Regions from separate parts of the [Bacillus] caldolyticus genome, predicted to be linked through region 2. Evidence: riboswitches for the same ligand, from Rfam matches in the RefSeq annotation. Region 2 holds a riboswitch; the other holds the start of a gene.
The links. Region 2 has a riboswitch for FMN ahead of ribD (bifunctional diaminohydroxyphosphoribosylaminopyrimidine deaminase/5-amino-6-(5-phosphoribosylamino)uracil reductase RibD). Riboswitches for the same ligand answer to the same signal wherever they lie in the genome.
Positions count from the first base shown of each region.

Region 1: linked by a shared signal. The riboswitch ahead of CWI35_RS01405 (ECF transporter S component) and the one ahead of ribD (bifunctional diaminohydroxyphosphoribosylaminopyrimidine deaminase/5-amino-6-(5-phosphoribosylamino)uracil reductase RibD) in region 2 are both predicted to bind FMN.

Region 1 is NZ_CP025074.1:260,649-271,709, forward strand. It holds gene CWI35_RS01350 (RsmF rRNA methyltransferase first C-terminal domain-containing protein) at 1-861, opposite strand, end outside; gene plsY (glycerol-3-phosphate 1-O-acyltransferase PlsY) at 890-1,483, opposite strand; gene CWI35_RS01360 (OsmC family protein) at 1,659-2,084, shown strand; gene CWI35_RS01370 (IS1634 family transposase) at 2,323-3,981, opposite strand; gene CWI35_RS01380 (ammonium transporter) at 4,288-4,596, shown strand; gene CWI35_RS01385 (bifunctional metallophosphatase/5'-nucleotidase) at 4,872-6,494, shown strand; gene pepT (peptidase T) at 6,664-7,899, opposite strand; gene CWI35_RS01400 (threonine synthase) at 8,204-9,421, shown strand; FMN riboswitch at 9,531-9,663, shown strand; gene CWI35_RS01405 (ECF transporter S component) at 9,820-10,404, shown strand; gene CWI35_RS01410 (sulfite oxidase-like oxidoreductase) at 10,447-11,061, opposite strand.
Region 2 is NZ_CP025074.1:3,254,580-3,265,640, forward strand. It holds gene CWI35_RS16945 (spore germination protein) at 1-1,221, shown strand, start outside; gene lysA (diaminopimelate decarboxylase) at 1,535-2,854, shown strand; gene CWI35_RS16955 (DUF1002 domain-containing protein) at 2,926-3,804, opposite strand; gene CWI35_RS16960 (peptidylprolyl isomerase) at 3,989-4,429, shown strand; gene CWI35_RS18725 (hypothetical protein) at 4,416-4,544, shown strand; FMN riboswitch at 4,592-4,724, shown strand; gene ribD (bifunctional diaminohydroxyphosphoribosylaminopyrimidine deaminase/5-amino-6-(5-phosphoribosylamino)uracil reductase RibD) at 4,931-6,073, shown strand; gene ribE (riboflavin synthase) at 6,028-6,672, shown strand; gene CWI35_RS16975 (bifunctional 3,4-dihydroxy-2-butanone-4-phosphate synthase/GTP cyclohydrolase II) at 6,693-7,886, shown strand; gene ribH (6,7-dimethyl-8-ribityllumazine synthase) at 7,907-8,371, shown strand; gene CWI35_RS16985 (GNAT family N-acetyltransferase) at 8,492-8,848, shown strand; gene CWI35_RS16990 (DUF309 domain-containing protein) at 8,871-9,410, opposite strand; gene CWI35_RS16995 (segregation/condensation protein A) at 9,605-10,360, shown strand; gene scpB (SMC-Scp complex subunit ScpB) at 10,536-11,061, shown strand, end outside.

The DNA of each region.
Region 1 (11,061 bases), 460 kb from region 2:
GTGCGGCCAAAGGCGGGCGGTGTGTACGAGATCGGATCGATTGGTTTTCGTCCACTCCGGCCGCCCTGGCTCGATGCCGCCGATTTTCGCAATGGGCAACAACTGCAAATCCTCGTACGTCTCAAGCAGCCATTCAATCGTTTGTTCGTTTTCCTCCGGAGAGAACGTGCACGTGGAATAGACGAGAATGCCGCCTTCTTTCAGCATCGCATAGGCGCTTTCCAAAATGCGCCGCTGTCTGGCCGCACATTCTTCCACATAAGCCGGGCTCCAAAACGAAGCGGCCTCTTCATCCTTGCGAAACATGCCTTCGCCGGAACAGGGGGCGTCGACTAAAATTTTGTCAAAAAAGCCCGGAAACTGCTCGGCAAGCGCCTCGGGAGTTTCATTGACGACAACGGTGTTCGTCAAGCCGAACCGTTCGACGTTCTCTGCGAGCGCTTTGACCCGTTTCGGGTGGATTTCGTTGGCGACAAGCAGCCCTTTGTTTTCCATCATCGCTCCAAGCTGGGTCGTTTTCCCGCCAGGGGCGGCGCACAAGTCAAGCACCCTCTCCCCAGGGGCGGGACGCAGCGCTTCGGCGACCGCCATCGCGCTCGGTTCTTGAATGTAATACAGGCCGGCCGCATGGTACGGATGCTTTCCCGGCTGTTGGTCCGGCTCATAATAAAACCCGGTCGGGCAAAACGGCACCGGGGAAAGGGAAAAGGGCGCCGTTTTTGCCCATGCGCCCGGGTCGGTTTTCAACGGATTGACGCGCAAGCCGTTGATTTTTTCGTTTTCATAAACAGCGAAAAACTCGTCTGCTTCTTCATCAAGCAGCTTCTTCATTTTCGCGACAAATGCTTCCGGCAATCTCAACGCAGCAAACTCCTTTCTCCGTCCGTCGTCATGAGCGTTTGCCTGGCCATTTCACTTTTGGCTCCGTTTTGTTCAAGATGCGTTGAATGTTGGCGCGATGACGATAAAAGATAAACGAAGCCAGCAACAACACCGCCACCGTCAATGGAATGTCGTCCGTGAAAAAGACGGTGTACACGACCGCATACAGCGCCGCGGCCATCGATGACAGGGAGACGTAGCGTGAAACAGCCAAGACGACAAGAAACACGGCGATGAGCGACAAAAAGAACAACGGCGAATAAAACAGCATCACCCCGCCCGATGTCGCCACCGCCTTGCCGCCGCGGAATTTGGCGAACACCGGATACATATGGCCGACTACGGCGATCGCCCCGGCCAAAAGCGGATGCACGGGGACGGAAAAAAGCATCGGCAAGCTCGCCGCCAGCGTCCCTTTTAGCATATCGCCGACAATGACGATCGTTCCCGCTTTCGCCCCAAGCACGCGGAACGTGTTTGTTCCCCCAAGATTGCCGCTCCCGTGTTCGCGGATGTCGATCCCGTAGCCGATTTTCCCGACAAGAAGGCCAAACGGAATCGAGCCGAGAAGATAAGCAAGAAGCAAAATGAGTGCGGTCATCGAATCAAACACCCTTTACTCAACAAGTTTGTGCATGTTTCTATTTTAACATGCATGAGCGAAAACGGTAGACAGGAATTTTGCATTTCAAGGACATAGCCGCTAAACTGAAAAGAAGAAACGGGCTGTCGGAAAGTCCGTCCGACCCCGGACAGATGAGAAAGGAGCGACCATGATGAAAACGACGGTTGTATGGAACGGAAACATGTCATTCAGCGGCCAAAGCGCTTCCGGTGTGGTGATTCCGATCGACGCCGCGAAAGACGTCGGCGGCAACGATTCAGGCGCTCGGCCGATGGAGCTTTTGCTTCACGCCTTAGCCGGCTGCACCGGCATTGACATCGTTTTGATCTTGCGGAAAATGCGGCTTGATGTCCGCGCGTTTTCGATGGAAGTCGAAGGAACGCGCGCCGATGACCACCCAAAGCGGTTTACAGAGATTCATATTCATTACGCGCTCGAAGGCGATTTGCCGGAAGACAAGGTCGTCCGCGCCATTCGGTTGTCAAAAGAAAAATATTGTTCCGTTTCCCATTCGTTAAATGCCGCCATTACAGCGAGCTATTCGATCAACGGCGTGCGCGGGAAGGAGACGATCTAACAAGGAGAAGGGCTTGACGTTCATGGCCGTTTCGCGTGGCATAGCGTCGAATGACAATACGATGAAAAAGGTGTTCCGATCGTTTGCGGAACACCTTTTTTGTGTTAGAACTCACATTTCGCACCCTAACAAGGTCAAAACAAAGGATTTTTTATTTAGTTTTTCAGAATAACTTTTTGACCAACACAACGAGCGATGGCAATCCTTTTTTTACCATCGCTGGTCGTTCCGTATGACGTTACACGTAAATGCTCTCATCCAGCCCCAACCCCTGCAGAATCCTTCGCTGATCAGGGGTAAGGGAGCGATCCAGTGAGCGTTGGATGCGCCCATCCGGCAGCTTGAACAGGACGACGTTCACATATTGAAACAGCTGAAAAATCGCCTGTCCCGTCGGCCGGGTCAGCTTGCGGCCTCCAGGACCCTTCAACGGGTGTTCTGGAGTAATAAACTGACGCACTCGGCGCTGAAAAACGCGGTAAATAGCCAAGGCCAACAGAAACAAATAGCCTAATACTGCGACCCGTTCTGGTTTTTTGACGTAAATCTCATCCGTGAAAAACGGATCTTTCAAAAAAGCGAAGTTCATTTCCACCGAGATCTGCCCTTTATACAGCTTCAAGATCTCTTGGGCATCCATGGGTTGGCCCTTCCATTCCTTCGGAACGGTCGTGACAAGGACAAACCGGGACGCTTTCCGTCTCGCCTGTTCCCACGCGTCTTGGTCGAATTCGACGTCAAGGTGCAAGAAATACAGCGTCTCCACCTCGGGTTCCGCCCCTTTTTTCGGCCGTCCGCGCCGTTTTTTCGGGCGTACGATCTCTTCGACCGCGGCCTCAACCCGATGAAACCGGGGGCGAAGGGACGCCTTGAGGGACGCCAAGGCTTGTTCGGCATCTTCCCGGCAGGAGAAAGGGTGGCGCTCCCAATGGGCTTGTTCCTCGCGAAGAAGCTCCGCTTCTTTGGTTCGTTCTTTTTCGAGCGTCTTTCCTTTTCGCTGGTCGAGCGCACTCGATTCGACGACGATCAGCCGAACGGGGTGGCCTTCATAGGTGGAGGATGTTTCCCATACCCGGTACGTGGCGCCGTTTCTCTCCGCCAGGGTAAAGGGTTCGCTCCACGGGATGTGAGGCGAATCGGCCTCCGCTAATGCCCGTTTCACGATCCGAAGCGACGAAGGGCCTCGGGTGATCAAAAAGGCGTTGGCCGCTTTGGTTTGCGCCAGAGTGTCTTTTGTCATCGCGGCGGAATCGGCCACGTAAATCCATTCGTCTTCCATCTTGGCTTGTTTGAGCTGTTCGTGGACACGGGACAGCACCTCCGGATTCCACGTTTTGTCAGGCAGGTTGCCGTCGTGCACATCGCCGTAAAACGGGATGCCGTCCTCGTTGCCGACCAGTCCGAAGCCGATCTGTTTTTGCCAACGATGATGGCGGTTATAGCCATGTGTGATCTGCAAAGCCTCTAATGAGGCCGATTCATACGCGCCGTAAACCGTCTTGTCCGTCGTATCGGCGTGAAAGGCTCGGAGGGAAAGGCCTTCTTTGCGATAAATGTGAATCAAGCAAGTGCTGATCACCTTGTGAATGTCGGCCTCATACAAGCGGTCGAGATGACGAGCCAAGGCATCGTCGTTCAACCAGGAAGGATGGAGACCGGGACGGATGAGTTTCTCTAGATCGATCTCCTGAGCCCATCGTTCCACGTGAACGAGGGCTTGCCGGCCGTCAAACAGATTGTAGATGATGGCCTGAACGGCATCGCTGACTCGAGTCTGGCACTGTGGATCAACGGGAACGAGATGGTCAATCAATTGGGGCAGGCCCAGTTTCTTGAATAGGGCACTTATTATATTCAAATAATCATTACGATAGACCTTTTTGACTTGAACGTTCATGAGAGAAAAACTCCTTCACTTTCCTTGTGTGTCAAGGATTCATTCGACATCGGAACGAAAAAATCCTCCCGATTTTCGTTGGGAGGGTGCGAAATGTGAGTTAGAACGGATAACGGCGATCAGTCGTTTGGATGGACACCCTGCCGATCCGCTTTCCTTCGAGTTATGCCCGATAGGCGGCGCGCAAAAAAACTTTGTCCTCATACTTGACACATCTCTTTTAATTGTTATAATTTTTAACATAAATACGTTATATTTTATTACACAAGAAACGGTTGAGGGGGGCGGCGGGAAACATGAAAAAAATTGAAGCGATCATCCGGCCGGAAAACGACCGGTCATGCGTCGTTGTTCATCACCCAACTGCTTGGCGCGTTGACAGTCATCGTTTGGGGCTTCGTCAGCGGTGCGCTCATCGCGAATGTGTGCGACAGCACGGTCGGGCTCCGGGCGACAGAGCGTGAGGAAGAAGAAGGTCTCGATATGGCGTACCACGGCATTCCGGCTTACAATGAACTCGAGCGGTTTGCCGATCTCCCGGGCGGGTTGTACGATTTTGAGGAGACGACCGGCATTCGCGTTGCTCCGTTAAACAAGAAAAACGCGGTCGGTTGAACGCTCTCCCACCTACGCTTGTGCTTCGAGGTGGGAGATTCTTGGGAACACCCGCCCCACGGCAGGCTGTCCATCGAGCTAAAAAAGAAAGGCTGTCCGAAGAGATACGTTCAACAGACTCTATCGGGCGGTCTTTTTTGTTTCTGTTGTTCTCAACAGTCAGTTGTGAATTTACAAAATATTTACGAGAAATCATCCTTTCTGCTCTATCATTGTACTGACTCGCAAGGATATAATGGGAGTGAACGAGAAGGCGAGAGAAAGGGGAACCGGGAATGAAGAATTCCAAACGATGGGGAAGACGGGTGCTATCCGCATTGGCTGCTGCAGCGGTGCTGGCCGCGGCTCCAGTTGGGGCGGCAGGGAACGGGAAAAGCAAGGGGAAGCCGCCTGCTTCTTCGCACCGTTATATTGAGGTGCAGCTGTTAGGCATTAACGACTTCCACGGCCAGTTGAATGTGACGAGAAAAGTCGGCGGGCGGGAAGTTGGACGGGCTGATTATTTAGCCGCTTATTTGAAACAGCGGGAGGCGGAAAACAAAAATACGCTGCTCGTCCATGCCGGCGATGCGGTTGGCGCCAGCCCGCCGGTATCGGCGCTGCTAGAGGACGAGCCGACGATCGAAGTGCTCAATAAGCTCGGCTTTGACGTCGGCACCCTTGGCAACCATGAGTTTGATGAAGGAGTAGCGGAAATGCTCCGCTTGATCCATGGCGGATATCACCCGGCGACCGGCGATTTCGCCGGAGCAGATTTTCCGTACGTGAGCGCCAACGTCGTTGATGCGCAAACGGGAAAGCCGATTCTCCCGCCATATGTGATTAAGCGGGTCAACGGCATGCCGATCGGATTGATCGGCGTCACGCTCACGGAAACACCAACGATTGTGACGCCAAGCGGCGTCGCGGGAGTCAAGTTCATCGATGAAGCAACAGCGATTAACAAAGCGGTCCGGGAACTGAAGAAAAAAGGGGTGCAAACGATCGTCGTTCTCGCCCATAACCCAGGCGTATCCAATCCGGATGGGACAAACGCAAGCGGGGAAATTGTCGATATCGCCAAAAATGTCGATGATGAAGTCGATGTGATTTTCGCCGGTCATAACCATGCCTATTTAAATGCGGTTGTGGACGGCAAGCTGCTCGTTCAGTCGTATTCGTACGGCACGGCGTTTTCTGATGTCGATTTGAAAATCGACCCGCGTACGAAAGACGTCGTCGCCAAAAAAGCGGAGATCGTGACGACCTATCATGACGGCATCACTCCGGACCCGGAAATCCGTGCCCTCGTCGAAAAATATGAAGCGAAAGTGGCGCCGCTTGTCAATCAAGTCGTCGGCACAGCAGCCGAAACGATCACCGATGAACAAAACGAAAGCGGCGAGTCCGCCTTGGGCAATTTGATCGCCGATGCCCAGCGGGCGGCGATGAAAACCGATTTTGCCTTTATGAACCCGGGCGGCATTCGTGCCGATATTGAACAAGGCGAAGTGACGTGGGGCGAATTGTACAACGTTCAGCCGTTCAACAACCAGCTCGTGAAAATGACGCTCACCGGCGCGCAAATCCGCCAGCTTTTGAATCAACAATGGCAGCCAACCCAAACGCGCATGCTGCAAATCTCCGGCCTCCGCTATACATGGAGCGCCAGCAAGCCGGTCGGAGAAAAAGTCATTGACATTCAGCTTCCTGACGGCACACCGCTAAAACCGGACGCCGAGTACACGGTGACAGTCAACAGCTTCCTCGCCGACGGCGGCGATGGGTTCACGGTGTTGACGCATGGGACAAACCGCGAGGTCGGCCCGGTCGATTTGGATGCCCTTGTCTCGTATATTCGCGGTCTTGAGCAACCGTTCTCAGCACGGATCGAGGGGCGGATCAACCGGCTTCCGTAACAGGTGTTGACCGAGGAAAAAGGATGGAAGGGCGAACGGTCGCTTATCTAATGAAGAAGGTGTCCCCAAAAGACTCGGGACACCTTTTCTTTACTCCTAATGGGCGGGCTTGCAGCCGCTTGTGCTTGGACGATCGAAAAAAGATCGTTCAAGAGAGTTTTTCCGCAGATCAAGATGCTTTTTGCTCGAACAGCTTGATGATCTCCACGATCACTTCGGCCGCTTTCACCATATTGTCGGCGGAAATGTATTCGTAGCGGCCGTGGAAGTTTTCGCCGCCGGCGAAAAGGTTCGGCGTCGGCAGCCCCATGTAGGAGAGCTGCGACCCGTCTGTACCGCCGCGGATCGGTTTCACCTTTGGTTCAATGCCCAAGTTCGTCATCGCTTCGTGGGCGATGTCCACAATGTGGCGCACCGGCTCGATTTTTTCGCGCATGTTGTAATATTGGTCGTTGATTTCGAGAGTGATTCGGTCGTTTCCATATTTTTGCGCAAGCGAAGCCGCGATCTCTTTCATTTTCGCTTTGCGAGCCTCGAACTGTTCGCGGTCAAAGTCGCGGATGATGTAATGAAGCTTCGTTTCCTCTACACTGCCTTGGAACGAAAGCAAATGGTAAAACCCTTCATATCCTTCCGTATGCTCAGGCGCCTCATCGGCTGGCAACTGCTGCTCGAACTCCATGGCGATTTTGATCGAGTTGATCATTTTTCCTTTCGCTGTGCCCGGATGGACGTTTTTTCCTTTGATCGTGATTTTCGCTTCGGCAGCGTTAAAGCTTTCATACTCCAATTCGCCCAGCGGCCCGCCGTCGACCGTGTAGGCAAATTGGGCGCCGAATTTGGCAACGTCAAATTTATGCGGCCCGCGGCCAATTTCCTCATCCGGCGTAAAGGCGACGCGCACTTTGCCGTGCTTGATTTCCGGGTGTTGAATGAGATAGTTCATCGCGGTCATAATTTCGGCGATTCCGGCTTTATCATCGGCGCCAAGCAGCGTCGTCCCATCGGTCGTGATGAGCGTATGCCCTTGGTAGTGAGCGAGCTCCGGGAAATCGTTTGGCGACAAGATGATGCCTTGTTCTTTGTTTAACACGATGTCCCCGCCGTCGTACTGTTCGATGATTTGCGGGTTGACGTTGGCTCCCGTAAACTCCGGAGCGGTGTCCATATGAGCCAAAAAGCCAATCACTGGCACGTTTTTGTCCGTATTGGCCGGCAACGTCGCCATCACGTAGCCGTTGTCATCGATCGTCACATCTTCCATCCCGATCGACTTCAGCTCTTCGACGAGCATTCTCGCCAGCTCCCACTGTCCCGAAGTCGATGGGCACGTATGGCTGTTTGGGTCGGATTGAGTGTTGACTTTCGCGTAGCAGATGAAGCGTTCGATGAGTTCCTGTTTCATTGGTTCATCTCCTTATGTATAAGTTTTTCTGGATCAACGAATCATTCCGCCGATGCAGTGAGAAAAAAGAGGCGGTTTCCGTTTTATTTTACCATATGCGGCTTCAAACGGTAAAAAAGAGGGGGGACCATTTCCTACTTGGCGCTATGATGCCCCAAAGTTGGCGTACGGACGCTGCCATTACAGGCGCCGGTGGCAGAGGACGGTTATGGTATAATGAAAAGGCCAGTGTCTCGTCCAAAACGCGAAAGTAGGTGCTTCCTGCCTCGTGCGGATGAAACAAATGGAAAGGAGAAGCCAAACCATGTCATTCAGCTACGTGTCTCATCTGTATTGTCCGAAGTGTGAACGTACATACGATGTCGACCAAATCCATCAACTTTGCGAATGCGGTTCGCCGCTTCTGGTCGCGTACGATTTGGAGTTGATGCGCCAAGAAGTGAAGCGGGAGGCACTTGCGGAGCGAGAACCGAGTTTATGGCGGTATCATGAGCTATTGCCGGTGAAACATCCTGAACATATTGTCTCTTTAGGGGAAGGAATGACTCCGCTTGTGCGAATGCCGCGCCTTGGCCGGAATATCGGCATTGACTCACTCTATATGAAAGACGAAGGCGTCATTCCGACCGGGACGTTTAAAGCCCGCGGCGCGGCGGTTGGGATTTCGAAAGCAAAGGAATTGGGCGTCAAACGACTCGCCATGCCGACAAACGGCAACGCCGGCGCGGCATGGTCGCTATACGCGGCGCGGGCGGGCATTCAGGCGACAGTCGTCATGCCGGTTGATGCACCGGAACTGACGCGAAAGGAATGCGCCATCGCTGGGGCGGAATTGTATTTCGTCAACGGCCTCATTAGCGATGCCGGGCAAATCGTCGCCAAAGCGATCCGCGAATACGGATGGTACGATGCGTCGACGTTGAAAGAACCGTACCGGATTGAAGGGAAGAAAACGATGGGACTGGAGATCGCCGAACAGTTCTCGTGGCAGCTCCCGGATGTCATTTTGTATCCGACCGGCGGCGGCGTCGGGTTGATCGGCATTTACAAGGCGATCAAAGAACTGCAGGCGCTCGGCTGGGTGGACGGCCGCATGCCGCGGCTTGTCGCTGTGCAGGCCGAGCATTGCGCGCCGATCGTCAAGGCGTGGAAGGAGAAAAAACGTGAATCGGAGTTTTGGCCGAACGCCCATACAGTGGCGTTTGGCATCAATGTGCCGAAAGCGCTTGGCGACTTTCTTGTTCTTGAGGCGGTGTATGAGACGGACGGTTGCGCGGTTGCCATTGGCGATGAAGCGATTTTGGCTGAACAGCGGACGGCAGCCGAACTCGAAGGGGCGTTCATTTGCCCGGAAGGAGCGGCGGCGTTTGCGGCGGCACGAACGTTGCGCGAGAGCGGTTGGATTCGCGACGGGGAGACGGTCGTCGTATTAAATACCGGAACCGGGCTGAAATACGCCGATACGGTGGACGTCCATCCGCCGGTGCTCGAGCCGGGGGATATGCTTCCAAAGGAGAATTGACAAGTTGGCGGAGTAGGCGCCAAACATAAAACATATGGGAAAAAATGATAGACAAACGAAAAGAGGTATTGTATACTAAATTCATCGGAATAATAAAAATGTATAAGCGATTCATCTTCGGGGCAGGGTGAAATTCCCGACCGGCGGTGATGAGGCGCTTGGCCTCTCAGCCCGCGAGCCGCAAGGCAGGATCCGGTGCGAGTCCGGAGCCGACAGTATAGTCTGGATGGGAGAAGATGAAGGTTTGCCGGCGTTCGTTTTGGCGCATGCGAACGTCTAGTTGCGCACACCCTTTTTCTCCCTTAAGCCTCGTTCGGTTTAAGGGAGTTTTTGTTGGCGTTCGCGGCGGCAGCCTTCTTCTTGTGAGGATGAATCACGAGAAGGGGAGGAGAACAAGCATGAAACGCATTTCCATCCGCGCCTTTGTCGGCATCGGAGTGTTGGGCGCCATGGCGCATGTGCTCATGATGCTCAACTTTCCGCTGCCGCCGTTTCCGAACTTTTTGCTTGTCGACTTCAGCGACATCCCGGCGCTTGTCGCCGCGCTGTTGTACGGCCCGCTCGCCGGCGTGGCGGTCGAACTCTTGAAAAACGTGTTGAACTACGTTTTTGTCGGCAGTGCGACCGGCGTTCCGATCGGCCAAATCGCCAACTTTACCGCTGGGGCGGCGTTTATTTTGCCGGTTTCCTATATTTATGGGAAAGCCGCATCGAAAAAAGGCTTGCTGCTGGGGTTGGCGGCGGGAACAGTGACAATGGCGCTCGTCATGAGCGTGCTCAACTACTACGTCTTTATGCCGGCGTACACCCTTTTCCTTGGCGCTCCGCAGATGAGCGCACCGGAAGCGAAGGCGTTGGTGGTATCGGCGATTTTGCCGTTTAACGCCGTCAAAGGAGCGATGGCGGCCATCGTATTTCAGCTTCTCTTTTGGCGTCTTCGTGCTTGGCTTGAGAAACAAGCGGCATCCCGCCAAGCCGCTTGATGAACAAAAAGCGAGGGTTTTTCCCTCGCTTTTTTGCGTTTGTCAAAAGCGAATCCGCGGCACCCACTCGGCAAACCGCTCTTCTTTAAACGGATTGGCGGTCATCGAATAGCCGCGCTCCTCCCAATAGCCCGGCTCATCTTCTTTCATAAAGCGGATGCCGGACGCCCATTTCGCCCCTTTCCATAAATAAAATGTCGCCGGCGGGATGAACCGGAGCGGATAGCCGTGCTTCGGCGAGATGTCCTGCCAGTCGTGATGCTTGTCTTTCCACCGATAAACAAACAAGGCATCGTCGCCCATCAGCGCGTCAAGCGGCAAGTTTGCCGAATAGCCGAACCGGTCGCCGTTTAAGTAGCCGTAAATTTTCACATATTTCACATCGGGATCGAGATCGACGAAGCGCAAAAACTCGCGGAAAGCGATGCCTTCAAACGTCGTGTCAAATTTCGACCACGTCGTCACGCAGTGCATATCCACGGTCGAAATCGTCTTCGGCAGCCGCATCACTTCCTGATACGACAGCGTCACTTCCTCTTTCACATCGCCGAACAATCGGAAATTCCACGCTGCTTCATCAAACTGGTACACATCGCCTTCATGCAAAATCGGCCATTTTTCCGTTTCGAATTGGCCGGGAGGGAGTTGTTTCGGCAT
Region 2 (11,061 bases):
AATCGACTCGTTCATCAGCAAGTCAGTCCGGTGACGAGCCTCGACGAAGCGGTTGACAAGCTGCTGTCGGGCTTGATCATCGTCTTGATTGAAGGCGAATCGACCGGATTTGCTGTCGACGTCCGCAGCTATCCGGGTCGGCAGCCGCAAGAGCCGGATACGGAAAAAGTTGTGCGCGGCGCCCGCGACGGCTACGTCGAGAACATCATTGTCAACACGGCGCTCACCCGCCGCCGCATCCGCGACGAGCGGCTGCGCTTTGAAATTTTGCAAGTCGGCGAGCGGTCAAAAACGGACGTATGCATCGCCTATATTAAAGACGTCGCTGACCCGGGGCTTGTTGAACTCGTCAAGAAAGAGTTGCAGCAAATCAACGTCGATGGACTGACGATGGGCGACAAAACAGTCGAAGAGTTTTTAGTCAAGCAAGGATACAACCCGTACCCGCTCGTCCGTTATACCGAGAGGCCGGATGTAGCAGCGACGCACCTGCTTGAAGGGCACGTGCTCATTATGGTTGATACATCGCCAAGCGTCATCATCACGCCGACAACATTTTTCCACCACGTCCAGCATGCCGAGGAATACCGGCAGTCGCCAGGGGTCGGGACGTTTGTGCGCTGGGTGCGGTTTTTAGGCATTTTGACGTCGTTGTTTTTGCTGCCGCTGTGGGTGCTGTTCGTCCTTGAACCGTCGTTGCTGCCCGAATCGTGGGCGTTTATTGGGCCGAACAAACAAACGAACATCCCGATCATTGTGCAAATTTTGCTCGCTGATTTTGGGATTGAGTTTTTGCGGATGGCAGCCATTCATACCCCGACGCCGCTATCAACCGCGATGGGTTTGATTGCCGCCGTCTTGATCGGACAAATCGCCATCGATGTCGGGCTGTTTGTGCCGGAAGTGATCTTGTACATTTCGGTGGCGGCGATCGGTTCATTTGCGACGCCAAGCTATGAGTTGAGCGTGGCGAATAAGATTTCTCGATTGGCATTGGTCATTCTTGTCGCCTTGTTTAAAGTGCCCGGGCTCGTCATTGGCACGACCGTTTATTTGCTTTGGCTCGCCAGCATCCGCTCGCTTAATACGCCGTACTTATGGCCGTTCATCCCGTTCGATCCAGCGGCATTTATGCAAATTGTCGTCCGCCGTTCGGTTGCCGGAGCGAGAGTGCGCCCGAGCATCGTTCACCCGCAAGACCGGCAAAAACAGCCGTCATGACGCGAACGATCCATTTGGAAGCGGCCGTCTCCACCTATTGGCGGCCGCTTTTTTCGTTTTAGCGCTATTGCAACTTTTTTATAATTATGATAAGTTATATTTAATTGCTTGCACTGATGGTGCTTGCCTCAGTGCTTCGCACGTTTGCACGGACGGAATGGGCATGGCCCAGCGCGGGGTGTGCGGCCTTCCGTTTCAAGGCAGAGCCGATGGCGCTCTGCGGTTTTCCATTTTGTAAAGGCAGTTGCCGATTTTGCAAACTGTCTTTTTTGCTTTTGCCATGCGATTTCGATAGAGGAATGAGGGGTTTGCGATGTTTCTTCACGGGACAAGCCGCGTGAATGAACAAGGGCATTTGGAAATCGGCGGCGTCGATGTGGTCGAGTTGGCCAAAACGTATGGCACGCCGCTTTATATTTATGACGTTGCGTTGATCCGCGCTCGGGCGCGCGCGTTTAAAGAAGCGTTCCAGCGTCACGGCGTGCGGGCGCAAGTCGCGTATGCGAGCAAGGCGTTTTCCGCCGTCGCCATCGTGCAGCTGGCCGCTGAGGAGGGATTGTCGCTTGACGTCGTCTCAGGCGGTGAGCTGTATACGGCGCTTGCGGCCGGTTTTCCGCCTGAGCGCATCCATTTTCATGGCAACAACAAAAGCCGGGACGAATTGGCGATGGCGCTTGAACACGGCATCGGCTGCATCGTTGCCGACAACTTTTACGAACTCGAGCTGATCGAAGAGCTGGCGGCGTCATGCGGTTGGACGGTGCCGGTTTTGCTCCGCGTGACGCCGGGGGTCGAGGCGCATACGCACGATTACATTTTAACCGGGCAAGAAGATTCAAAGTTCGGCTTTGACTTAAACAACGGTCAGGCGGACGAGGCGTTTCGCCGTGTTATGGCATCGGCCGCGTTTCAGCTGCTCGGCGTTCATTGCCATATCGGCTCGCAAATTTTTGAAACAGCTGGGTTTGTGCTCGCGGCGCAAAAAGTGTTTGCCAAGCTGGCGGAGTGGAACAAGGAGCACGGATTTGTCCCAGCGGTTGTCAATCTTGGCGGCGGCTTTGGCATCCGCTATACGGAGGAAGACGACCCGATTCCGGTGACAGCGTACGTCGACTGCATCGTGGAAGAGGTGAAAAGGCAGGCCGAAGCTTGCCGCTTGCCGTTGCCGGAAATTTGGATCGAGCCGGGGCGGTCGCTCGTGGGTGATGCGGGAACGACGATTTATACGATCGGTTCGCGCAAAGAGGTGCCCAACGTCCGCACCTATATTGCCGTTGACGGCGGCATGAGCGACAACATCCGCCCGGCGCTTTACGGAGCGAAATACGAAGCCGCGCTCGCCAACCGGGTGTTCGGCGAGCCGACGGAAGTCGTATCGATCGCCGGGAAGTGTTGCGAGTCAGGCGACATGCTCATTTGGGACATCGCCCTGCCGGAAGCGAAGCCGGGCGATTATTTGGCCGTTTTTTGCACCGGCGCTTACGGCTATTCCATGGCGAACAATTACAACCGTCTGCCGCGCCCAGCCGTTGTGTTCGTTGAAAACGGCGACGCCCAGCTCGTTGTGAAACGGGAGACATATGAAGATTTGATCCAATATGATTTGCCTTTGAAAACGAAAGTGAAAAAGTGAAGGCCGCCGGTTGGAAAGAGAACGGCCTTCACAAAGAAAAGGCGCCCGCTGCTTTTTTTGGGCGCCTTCTTTCATTGTTGATTTGAGGAAAATGCTGATTTGATCGCGTTCCAAATTTCTTTGAAGATGTCGATAAGGTTTTGAATGAACGTTTTCCCTTCTTCTGACTGCAAAAACGCCGATAGCTGTTCTTTCGCCTTGCTCAGCTGATCGTTCACTTGATCCCAATTAATATGGGCGTTTTGCATTTTATGGAAAAGGGAAATCAGGTTGTTGATTTCATTCTCGCTCAGCGTAATGCCAAGGTCGTTGGCGATTTTTTCAATAAGGGCGCGCAAATCAGCGTCCGTCTGCGGTGGGTTGTTGGCGATTTCTTGTTTGATTTTCGCCAGCAGGGCGACCGCTTTGTCCGCGCCGATCGAATCGGCGAGCTTCGCCGTCTGCACCATTTCCTCGTTCGCCACTTTTTTGACATCATCAGGGATGGCTTGGTCCGAGGAAATTTCATACGCCTTCATCAGCCCCGTCAGCGCTGCGGTGCCGGAAACCGGAAACGGGGCGGTGATGTAAATATCGGCATCTTTCACCCCTGCGGTGATCAAGGCGTTTGTATACATCTCTTTCGTCACCCATGTGATGTTGTGCGTTTCGACATGAAGCCCCGAGCCGGGCTCTTTTATCGTGATCATCGACGACGAGATGGCGCGCGTGCCGATTTGCGCTTTCGGAATGAGTCCGTCCAAATATTTATGCTCCTCAACGTTTGAGACGGTGATCGTTTGCGCCCCGTCCGGCGCCTTCATTTCGTCGAGCACTTTTTGCTTTTGTTCATTCGTTAAGTTTTCCCCGAGCGTCACAATGACATCGCCCGGCGCGGCATCGGCCGCTGCGATGCCCGGAGATGCCAAGAGCACCGCCCAAAGCAGCGATGAAGCGATCGTTCGTTTCACATAGCTCGCCTCCTGTTTACGAAAATGCATTATCATTATACCGTACGCTCGCCTGCTTGGCTATCGGCAAAAAGCGACGCGGTCAGGCGGCGTGCGAATTTGAAAAGACATTTTTTCTTTTGTTTCACTTGGCAATCATGGTATGATAAAAGCAGTTTCGATGTCGAAAAGGAGCTGGATGCTTGTGGCGAAAAAAGGATATATTCTAATGGAAAACGGCGGGAAAATCAAGTTTGAACTGTTCCCAAACGAGGCGCCGGTGACGGTGGCCAATTTTGAGAAGCTCGCAAACGAAGGCTTTTATAACGGGTTGACGTTCCACCGCGTCATCCCTGGATTTGTCAGCCAAGGAGGATGTCCACGCGGCAACGGAACGGGCGATGCCGGCTATACGATCCCGTGCGAGACGGACAACAATCCACACCGACATGTCACCGGCGCGATGTCCATGGCGCACCGCGGCCGCGACACCGGCAGCTGCCAGTTCTTTATCGTCCACGAGCCGCAGCCGCACTTGGATGGGGTGCACACCGTCTTTGGCCAAGTGACATCGGGCATGGACGTCGTGAGGACGATGAAAAACGGCGACGTGATGAAGGAAGTGAAAGTATTTGACGAACCGTAAACAGCGCATGAGCGAGGATGATCGGACTGTTCGAAACAACTGGCGCCTGTTTTTCTTTTTGCTTGCGGCCAGCCTGTTGTGGGGAGCGGCGTATTGGATTTGGGTTGCGGAATGATGATGCAGGGCGTTTCGTGTGGTATAATGAACATAACGATATAGTGATGCATCCTTCGGGGCAGGGTGAAATTCCCGACCGGCGGTGATGGGGCTTTCCGCCCCTCAGCCCGCGAGCCGAAAGGCAGGATCCGGTGCGATTCCGGAGCCGACAGTATAGTCTGGATGGGAGAAGGATGCCAATATGCGCACGGCTGTTTTCGGCCGGTTCAGACCCATGGGCAGCGTCTGTCGGCCGACTAGGCATGGTAGTATCTTTTGTTTCCGACCGGCCGGTATAGCCTGCTTAGCGAACGTGTGTTTGTTTGCGCATCATTGGTCATTCTCTCATCAATGAGCCCCCGGGGACATCCCGGGGGTTTCGTTTTTATTGAAGGAGGGAGTGCGGTGCATAACGATGAACATTATATGCGGCTCGCTCTCGATGTGGCCAAAGCTGGGGTCGGGCAAACGTCTCCCAATCCTGCAGTTGGCGCGGTCGTTGTCAACGGTGGGACGGTCGTTGGGCTTGGCGCCCATTTGAAAGCGGGTGAGCCGCACGCTGAAGTCTATGCGATCCGCATGGCTGGCGAGAAGGCGCGCGGTGCGACGGTGTACGTGACGCTTGAGCCGTGCAGCCATTATGGAAAAACGCCGCCATGTGCCGATTTGCTCATCCAGGCGGGCGTCCGTCGCGTCGTCGTTGCCACGACCGACCCGAATCCGCTTGTCGCGGGAAAAGGGATTGCCAAGCTGCGCCAAGCGGGCATTGACGTTGATGTTGGCGTATTAAAAGACGAAGCGGACGAATTAAATCGGATGTTTTTCCACTATATCGCCGCAAAAACGCCGTTTGTCACGTTGAAGTTCGCATGCAGCCTCGATGGCAAAATCGCGACGGCGACGGGGGAAAGCAAATGGATTACATCAAGCGCGGCGCGTGAGGATGTCCATCGCCTTCGTGCGCAGCATGACGCCATTTTGGTCGGCGTCAACACCGTTTTGACCGACAACCCGAAGCTTACCGTCCGCTTTGGGGAAAAGCGGAAAAACCCGCTGCGCATCATTTTAGATACAAAATTGCGTACACCGCTTGACGCCCATGTCGTCGCTGACAAGGAAGCAGAAACGTGGATCATCACCGGCGGCGTCAGTCGGGAACAAGCAGCGGCGTATGAGCGCCTTGGGGTGCGTGTATTTTCAATGCCGACGGCCCAGATCGATGTCCGCGATGTGCTCCGTCTGCTTGGGGAGCAGGGAGTCATGTCGCTGTTTGTCGAAGGCGGCTCGCGCGTTCATGACAGCTTCCTCCGCGCGGGAGCAGTCAATGAGGTCATCGCCTATATCGCTCCGAAGCTGATCGGCGGCCGCGGGGCGCCGACGCCGGTCGGCGGCCTTGGCTTCGCCCGGCTTGCTGAAGCGGTGGAGCTTGACATCCGCCGCATCGAGACGATCGGCCCGGACATCAAAATCGTCGCCGCGCCGAAACGGAAGGAGGAATCGTTGTGTTCACTGGCATTATTGAAGAGATCGGCACGATCGAACAAATGAAGCAAACCGGCGATGCCATCGTGATGACGATTGGCGCCAAGCGGGTGCTCGAAGATGTGCGGCTTGGCGACAGCATCGCCGTCAACGGCGTCTGCTTGACCGTCACATCGTTCACCGAACGGCAGTTTACGGTCGATGTCATGCCGGAGACGGTGAAAGCGACGGCGCTAAAGACATTAAAGCCGGGATCGAAGGTGAATTTGGAGCGGGCAATGGCGGCTGGAGGACGGTTTGGCGGCCATTTCGTCACCGGGCATGTGGACGGCGTCGGGCGCATCATCCGGCAGTGGCCGAAAGCGAACGCCGTCTACTATGAAATCGAAGTGCCGGCCTCGCTGCGCGCCTATATGATTGAGAAAGGATCGGTCGCAGTCGATGGGACGAGCTTGACGATTTTCGGTCTGAGCGAGCGCACGTTCATCGTTTCACTCATTCCGCATACGCGTGAGGCGACGATTTTAGGCGAAAAGCGGCCGGGCGATCTCGTCAATATCGAGTGCGACATGATCGGCAAGTACGTCGCCGCTTTCCTCACCGCGAAAGCGACGCCGACCTCCAAATTGACGGTCGAATTTTTGGAGCAGCACGGCTATAAATAGTGGAAAAGGGGGCAAGCTTGATGTTTGACACGATTGAAGCAGCGCTTTCGGCGCTGAAAAACGGAGAAGTGATCATCGTTTGCGATGACGAAGACCGCGAAAATGAAGGCGATTTTGTCGTGCTGGCCGAAAAAGCTACTCCGGATGTCATTAACTTTATGATCACTCATGGCCGCGGGCTCGTCTGCGTGCCGATTACGGAGGAATTGGCGGAGCGGCTCGAGCTTGAGCCGATGGTCACTCATAACACGGACGCGCATGGCACAGCGTTTACGGTGAGTGTCGACTACAAAACGACAACGACGGGAATCAGCGCCTACGAGCGGGCGGCGACGATTCAGGCGCTGCTTGATCCGAATGTGAAAGCGAGCGATTTTAAACGTCCTGGCCACGTTTTTCCGTTGATTGCGAAAAAGGGAGGCGTCTTGCGGCGCGCCGGCCATACAGAAGCGGCGGTTGATTTGGCCCGTTTGTGCGGCGCGAAGCCGGCCGGCGTCATTTGCGAAATCATTAAAGAGGACGGGACGATGGCTCGCGTTCCTGATTTGCGGCAAATCGCCGACCAGTTCGGATTGAAAATGATCACGATCAAAGATTTGATCGCCTATCGGAGCCAGCGGGAAAAGCTCGTGAAACGGGAGGTGGACGTTTGGCTGCCGACCGAATTCGGCGAATTTCGCGCCATCGGCTACACAAACGTGCTCGACGGAAAAGAGCATGTGGCGCTTGTCAAAGGAGAGATCATCCCGGATGAGCCGATCTTGGTGCGCGTCCATTCCGAATGCTTAACTGGCGATGTGTTTGGCTCGTACCGGTGCGACTGCGGTCCGCAGCTGCATGCGGCGCTCAGGCAAATCGAGGCGGAAGGGCGCGGGGTGTTGCTTTACATGCGCCAAGAAGGGCGCGGCATCGGCCTTATGAACAAGTTGCGCGCTTACAAGCTGCAGGAGCAAGGTTATGACACCGTCGAGGCGAACGAAAAGCTCGGCTTCCCCGCCGATTTGCGCGATTATGGCATCGGGGCGCAAATTTTGAAAGATCTTGGCGTGACGAAAATGCGCCTGCTCACGAACAACCCGCGCAAAATCGCCGGCTTAAAAGGGCATGGACTCGAAGTCGTTGAACGGGTGCCCATTCAGATGCCAGCGAAAAAGGAAAATGAAAAATATTTGCGCACGAAACATGAAAAATTAGGACATATGCTTCATTTTTAATGATGGGAGGAGCAACGAACATGCGCATCATTGAAGGAAACTTAGTCGGCACCGGATTGAAAATCGGCATCGTCGTCTCTCGTTTTAACGAATTCATCACGGGCAAGCTTTTATCTGGGGCGATCGACGGCTTGACGCGCCATGGCGTGAGCGACAGCGACATCACTGTCGCCTGGGTGCCGGGTGCGTTTGAAATCCCGCTTGTGGCGAAAAAAATGGCGGAATCGAAGCAGTTTGACGCTGTCATTACGCTTGGCGCCGTCATCCGTGGGGCAACGAGCCATTTTGACTACGTCTGCAGCGAGGCGGCCAAAGGCGTCTCCCACGCGGCGCTTGCAAGCGGTGTTCCGGTCATTTTCGGCGTGTTGACGACGGACACCATTGAACAGGCGATCGAGCGGGCCGGCACGAAAGCGGGCAATAAAGGATGGGAAGCGGCGGTGTCGGCGATCGAAATGGCGAACGTCTTGCGGACGCTTGCGTAATTTGCGTAAAAAGGCATGAAATGGTTCACAATATCGGTGAGAATGTTTATAATACGTATAGAGAAAATGACAAAAACTTTTCCATTTCGGAAAAGCGTTTGTCGATAATGAGGGATTTTTATGTTAATCCGTTACCGAAAAAACTATGAGAAAATCGCCATGGGACTGTTGTCGTTTATGCCGACGGAAAAAGACCTGAAACGGCTGCAGCAGACGATGAAACAGTATGAAACAAACAACGATTGGCAGCTGTTTTTATGGAAAGAAGGGGATGACATCGTCGGCATTATCGGCGTCCTGTTGCGCGCTCCTGATGTTGTGGAAATCCAGCACATCAGCGTCAATCCGTCACACCGCCACCAAGGGATCGGAAAACAGATGGTCAAGGCATTGAAAGAGGTGTACCCGGGCTGCCGATTGTGCGCCAACGAGTGGACCGCCTCGTTTTTCGATAAATGCCATGCGTGCAACGAATAACGAAACTAGCGCGGCTCCGCGCTCAGGCGGGCGGCGGAGGGGGAGGGAAGCCAACTCCTTCCGCTTTGGCCCGTTTTTTTTGTTCGCGTGCGGCGACGACGTCCGAGCGGTCGCGGCGCCGGTGTTTATCCACAAGATCAAGGTTGGCTAGGTCGCTGGCTTGCCCCCAAACGAGCTGCCGGTGGGCGCAGGCGGCCTGGCATTGCTCATAAAGGGAACGGTCGCGAATCGGCAGTTCGACGCTTTCGTACGGTTCGCCGCGGGTGATCCGCCCAGCCGTCTCGTCGAGCAAGCGGGCGAGCGCCTCGTCATCGAGGCCGAGCCGCCGGATCATCTCTTGCGCTTCGTCAAGCAGCGCCCGCGCCCGTCGAATGAGGCGCAGCGCTCCCGAGACGTTGCCGCGCCGGTAATGGTAAAAAGCGACCGCCGTTTGAATGAGCACAAGCCAACCTTTGTTTCGACCGTCTTGTTTCCAATGTTCCTCCAAAATTTCGTGGCATTCAAAATAATCGCGGTCGCTATGGAAATGGACCAAATACTCGATATACGCTTTTGGATACATCGGCCATCGTTCCTTTCAAAAGTGGGCCGCGCCATGTGAAGGCGGACGGCTCTTCTTCGATTATACGACTTCGGCGGCCTGCGGCGCAAAAAAGAGACTGTTTTCCGTTCGCTTCGCCGCTTCGTTATGATACAATAAATGTACTGCAGCTGGAGACGAGCCTACCGGGCGGTGGTTCTGGAAAAAATGGTGGGATGGATGTGCAATTGCCGTACAACGTCAAAATCGAAGCGTTTGAAGGGCCGCTTGATCTGCTTTTGCATTTGATCAACCGCTATGAAATCGATATTTACGATATTCCGGTCGCGCAAATTACGGAGCAGTATATGGCGTACATTCACGCCATGCAGGAGCTTGAGTTGGATATCGCCAGCGAATATTTAGTGATGGCGGCCACCTTGCTTGCGATCAAAAGCAAAATGCTGTTGCCGCCCTCCAATGAGGAAGCTGTCGACGGCGACATCGAGTGGGGCGATGACGGGGACCCGCGCGAGGAGCTGGCGCAGCGGCTGCTTGAATATAAAAAGTTTAAAGAGGCGGCGCGCGAACTGAAGCGGCGCGAAGAGGAGCGGGCGCTTTTGTTTACAAAGCCGCCGAGCGACTTAAGCGCATACGCGGATGAGAAAAAGGCGGCGCCGCTGGATGTGAACGTATACGATATGCTTGGCGCCTTGTCGAAGCTGTTGCGCCGCAAAAAACTGCAAAAACCGATGCGGGCGAAAATCTCCCGCCAAGATATTTCCGTCGAACAGCGCATGGCGGAAATTTTGCATGAACTAAAGCAGGCGAACGGGCGGAAAAACTTTTACGAGCTGTTTCCGTCCTACGATCGTTCGTATATCGTCGTGACGTTTTTGGCCATTTTAGAGTTGATGAAGCAAGACGAAATCATCGTTGAGCAAGAACGGAATTTCAGCGATTTGTTTCTTGCGGTGAAACCAGCCGGTTGAGGCGGTGCGGTTTGGCCGCGGCGGTTCGCTGCGGCGGGCCGCTTTTCTTTTGTTGTTTGCCCATGCCATGATAAGGCGGAGAGCTGACTCACATTGGGGTGAGAAGACTTGGGAAACGACGAAAACAGGAGGAAAGGAGGAGGGGCGCCAACGAGTTTGGCGTGGCAGAAGGGCGATGGAACAAAACGAAAGAGAAAAAAAGGGCGCCGGTGCGCCAAATTCGGCAAAGGCGATCGTGGAAGCGTTGTTGTTTGCTGCCGGCGATGAAGGGCTGTCACTTTCGCAAATCGCCGCTGTGTTGGAAGTCAGCGAGCTAGAGGCGAAAGCGGTGATCGAGGAGCTTCAACAAGACTGCCGACGGGAAGAGCGCGGCATCCAGCTTGTCGAACTTGGCGGCGTGTTTTTGTTGGCGACAAAAAAAGAACACGCCCCCTATTTAAAGAAGTTGGTCGAAGCGCCGGGAGCATCGCCGCTGTCGCAGGCGGCGCTTGAGACGCTCGCCATTATCGCATACCGCCAGCCGATTACGCGTGCGGAGATTGAGGAAATTCGCGGCGTAAAAAGCGACAAGCCATTGCAGACGCTGATGGCACGGGCGCTCATTAAAGAGGTTGGACGAGCCGAAGGAACCGGGCGGCCGATTTTGTACGGGACAACCCCGGAATTTCTCGATTATTTCGGGCTAAAAACGCTCGAGGAGC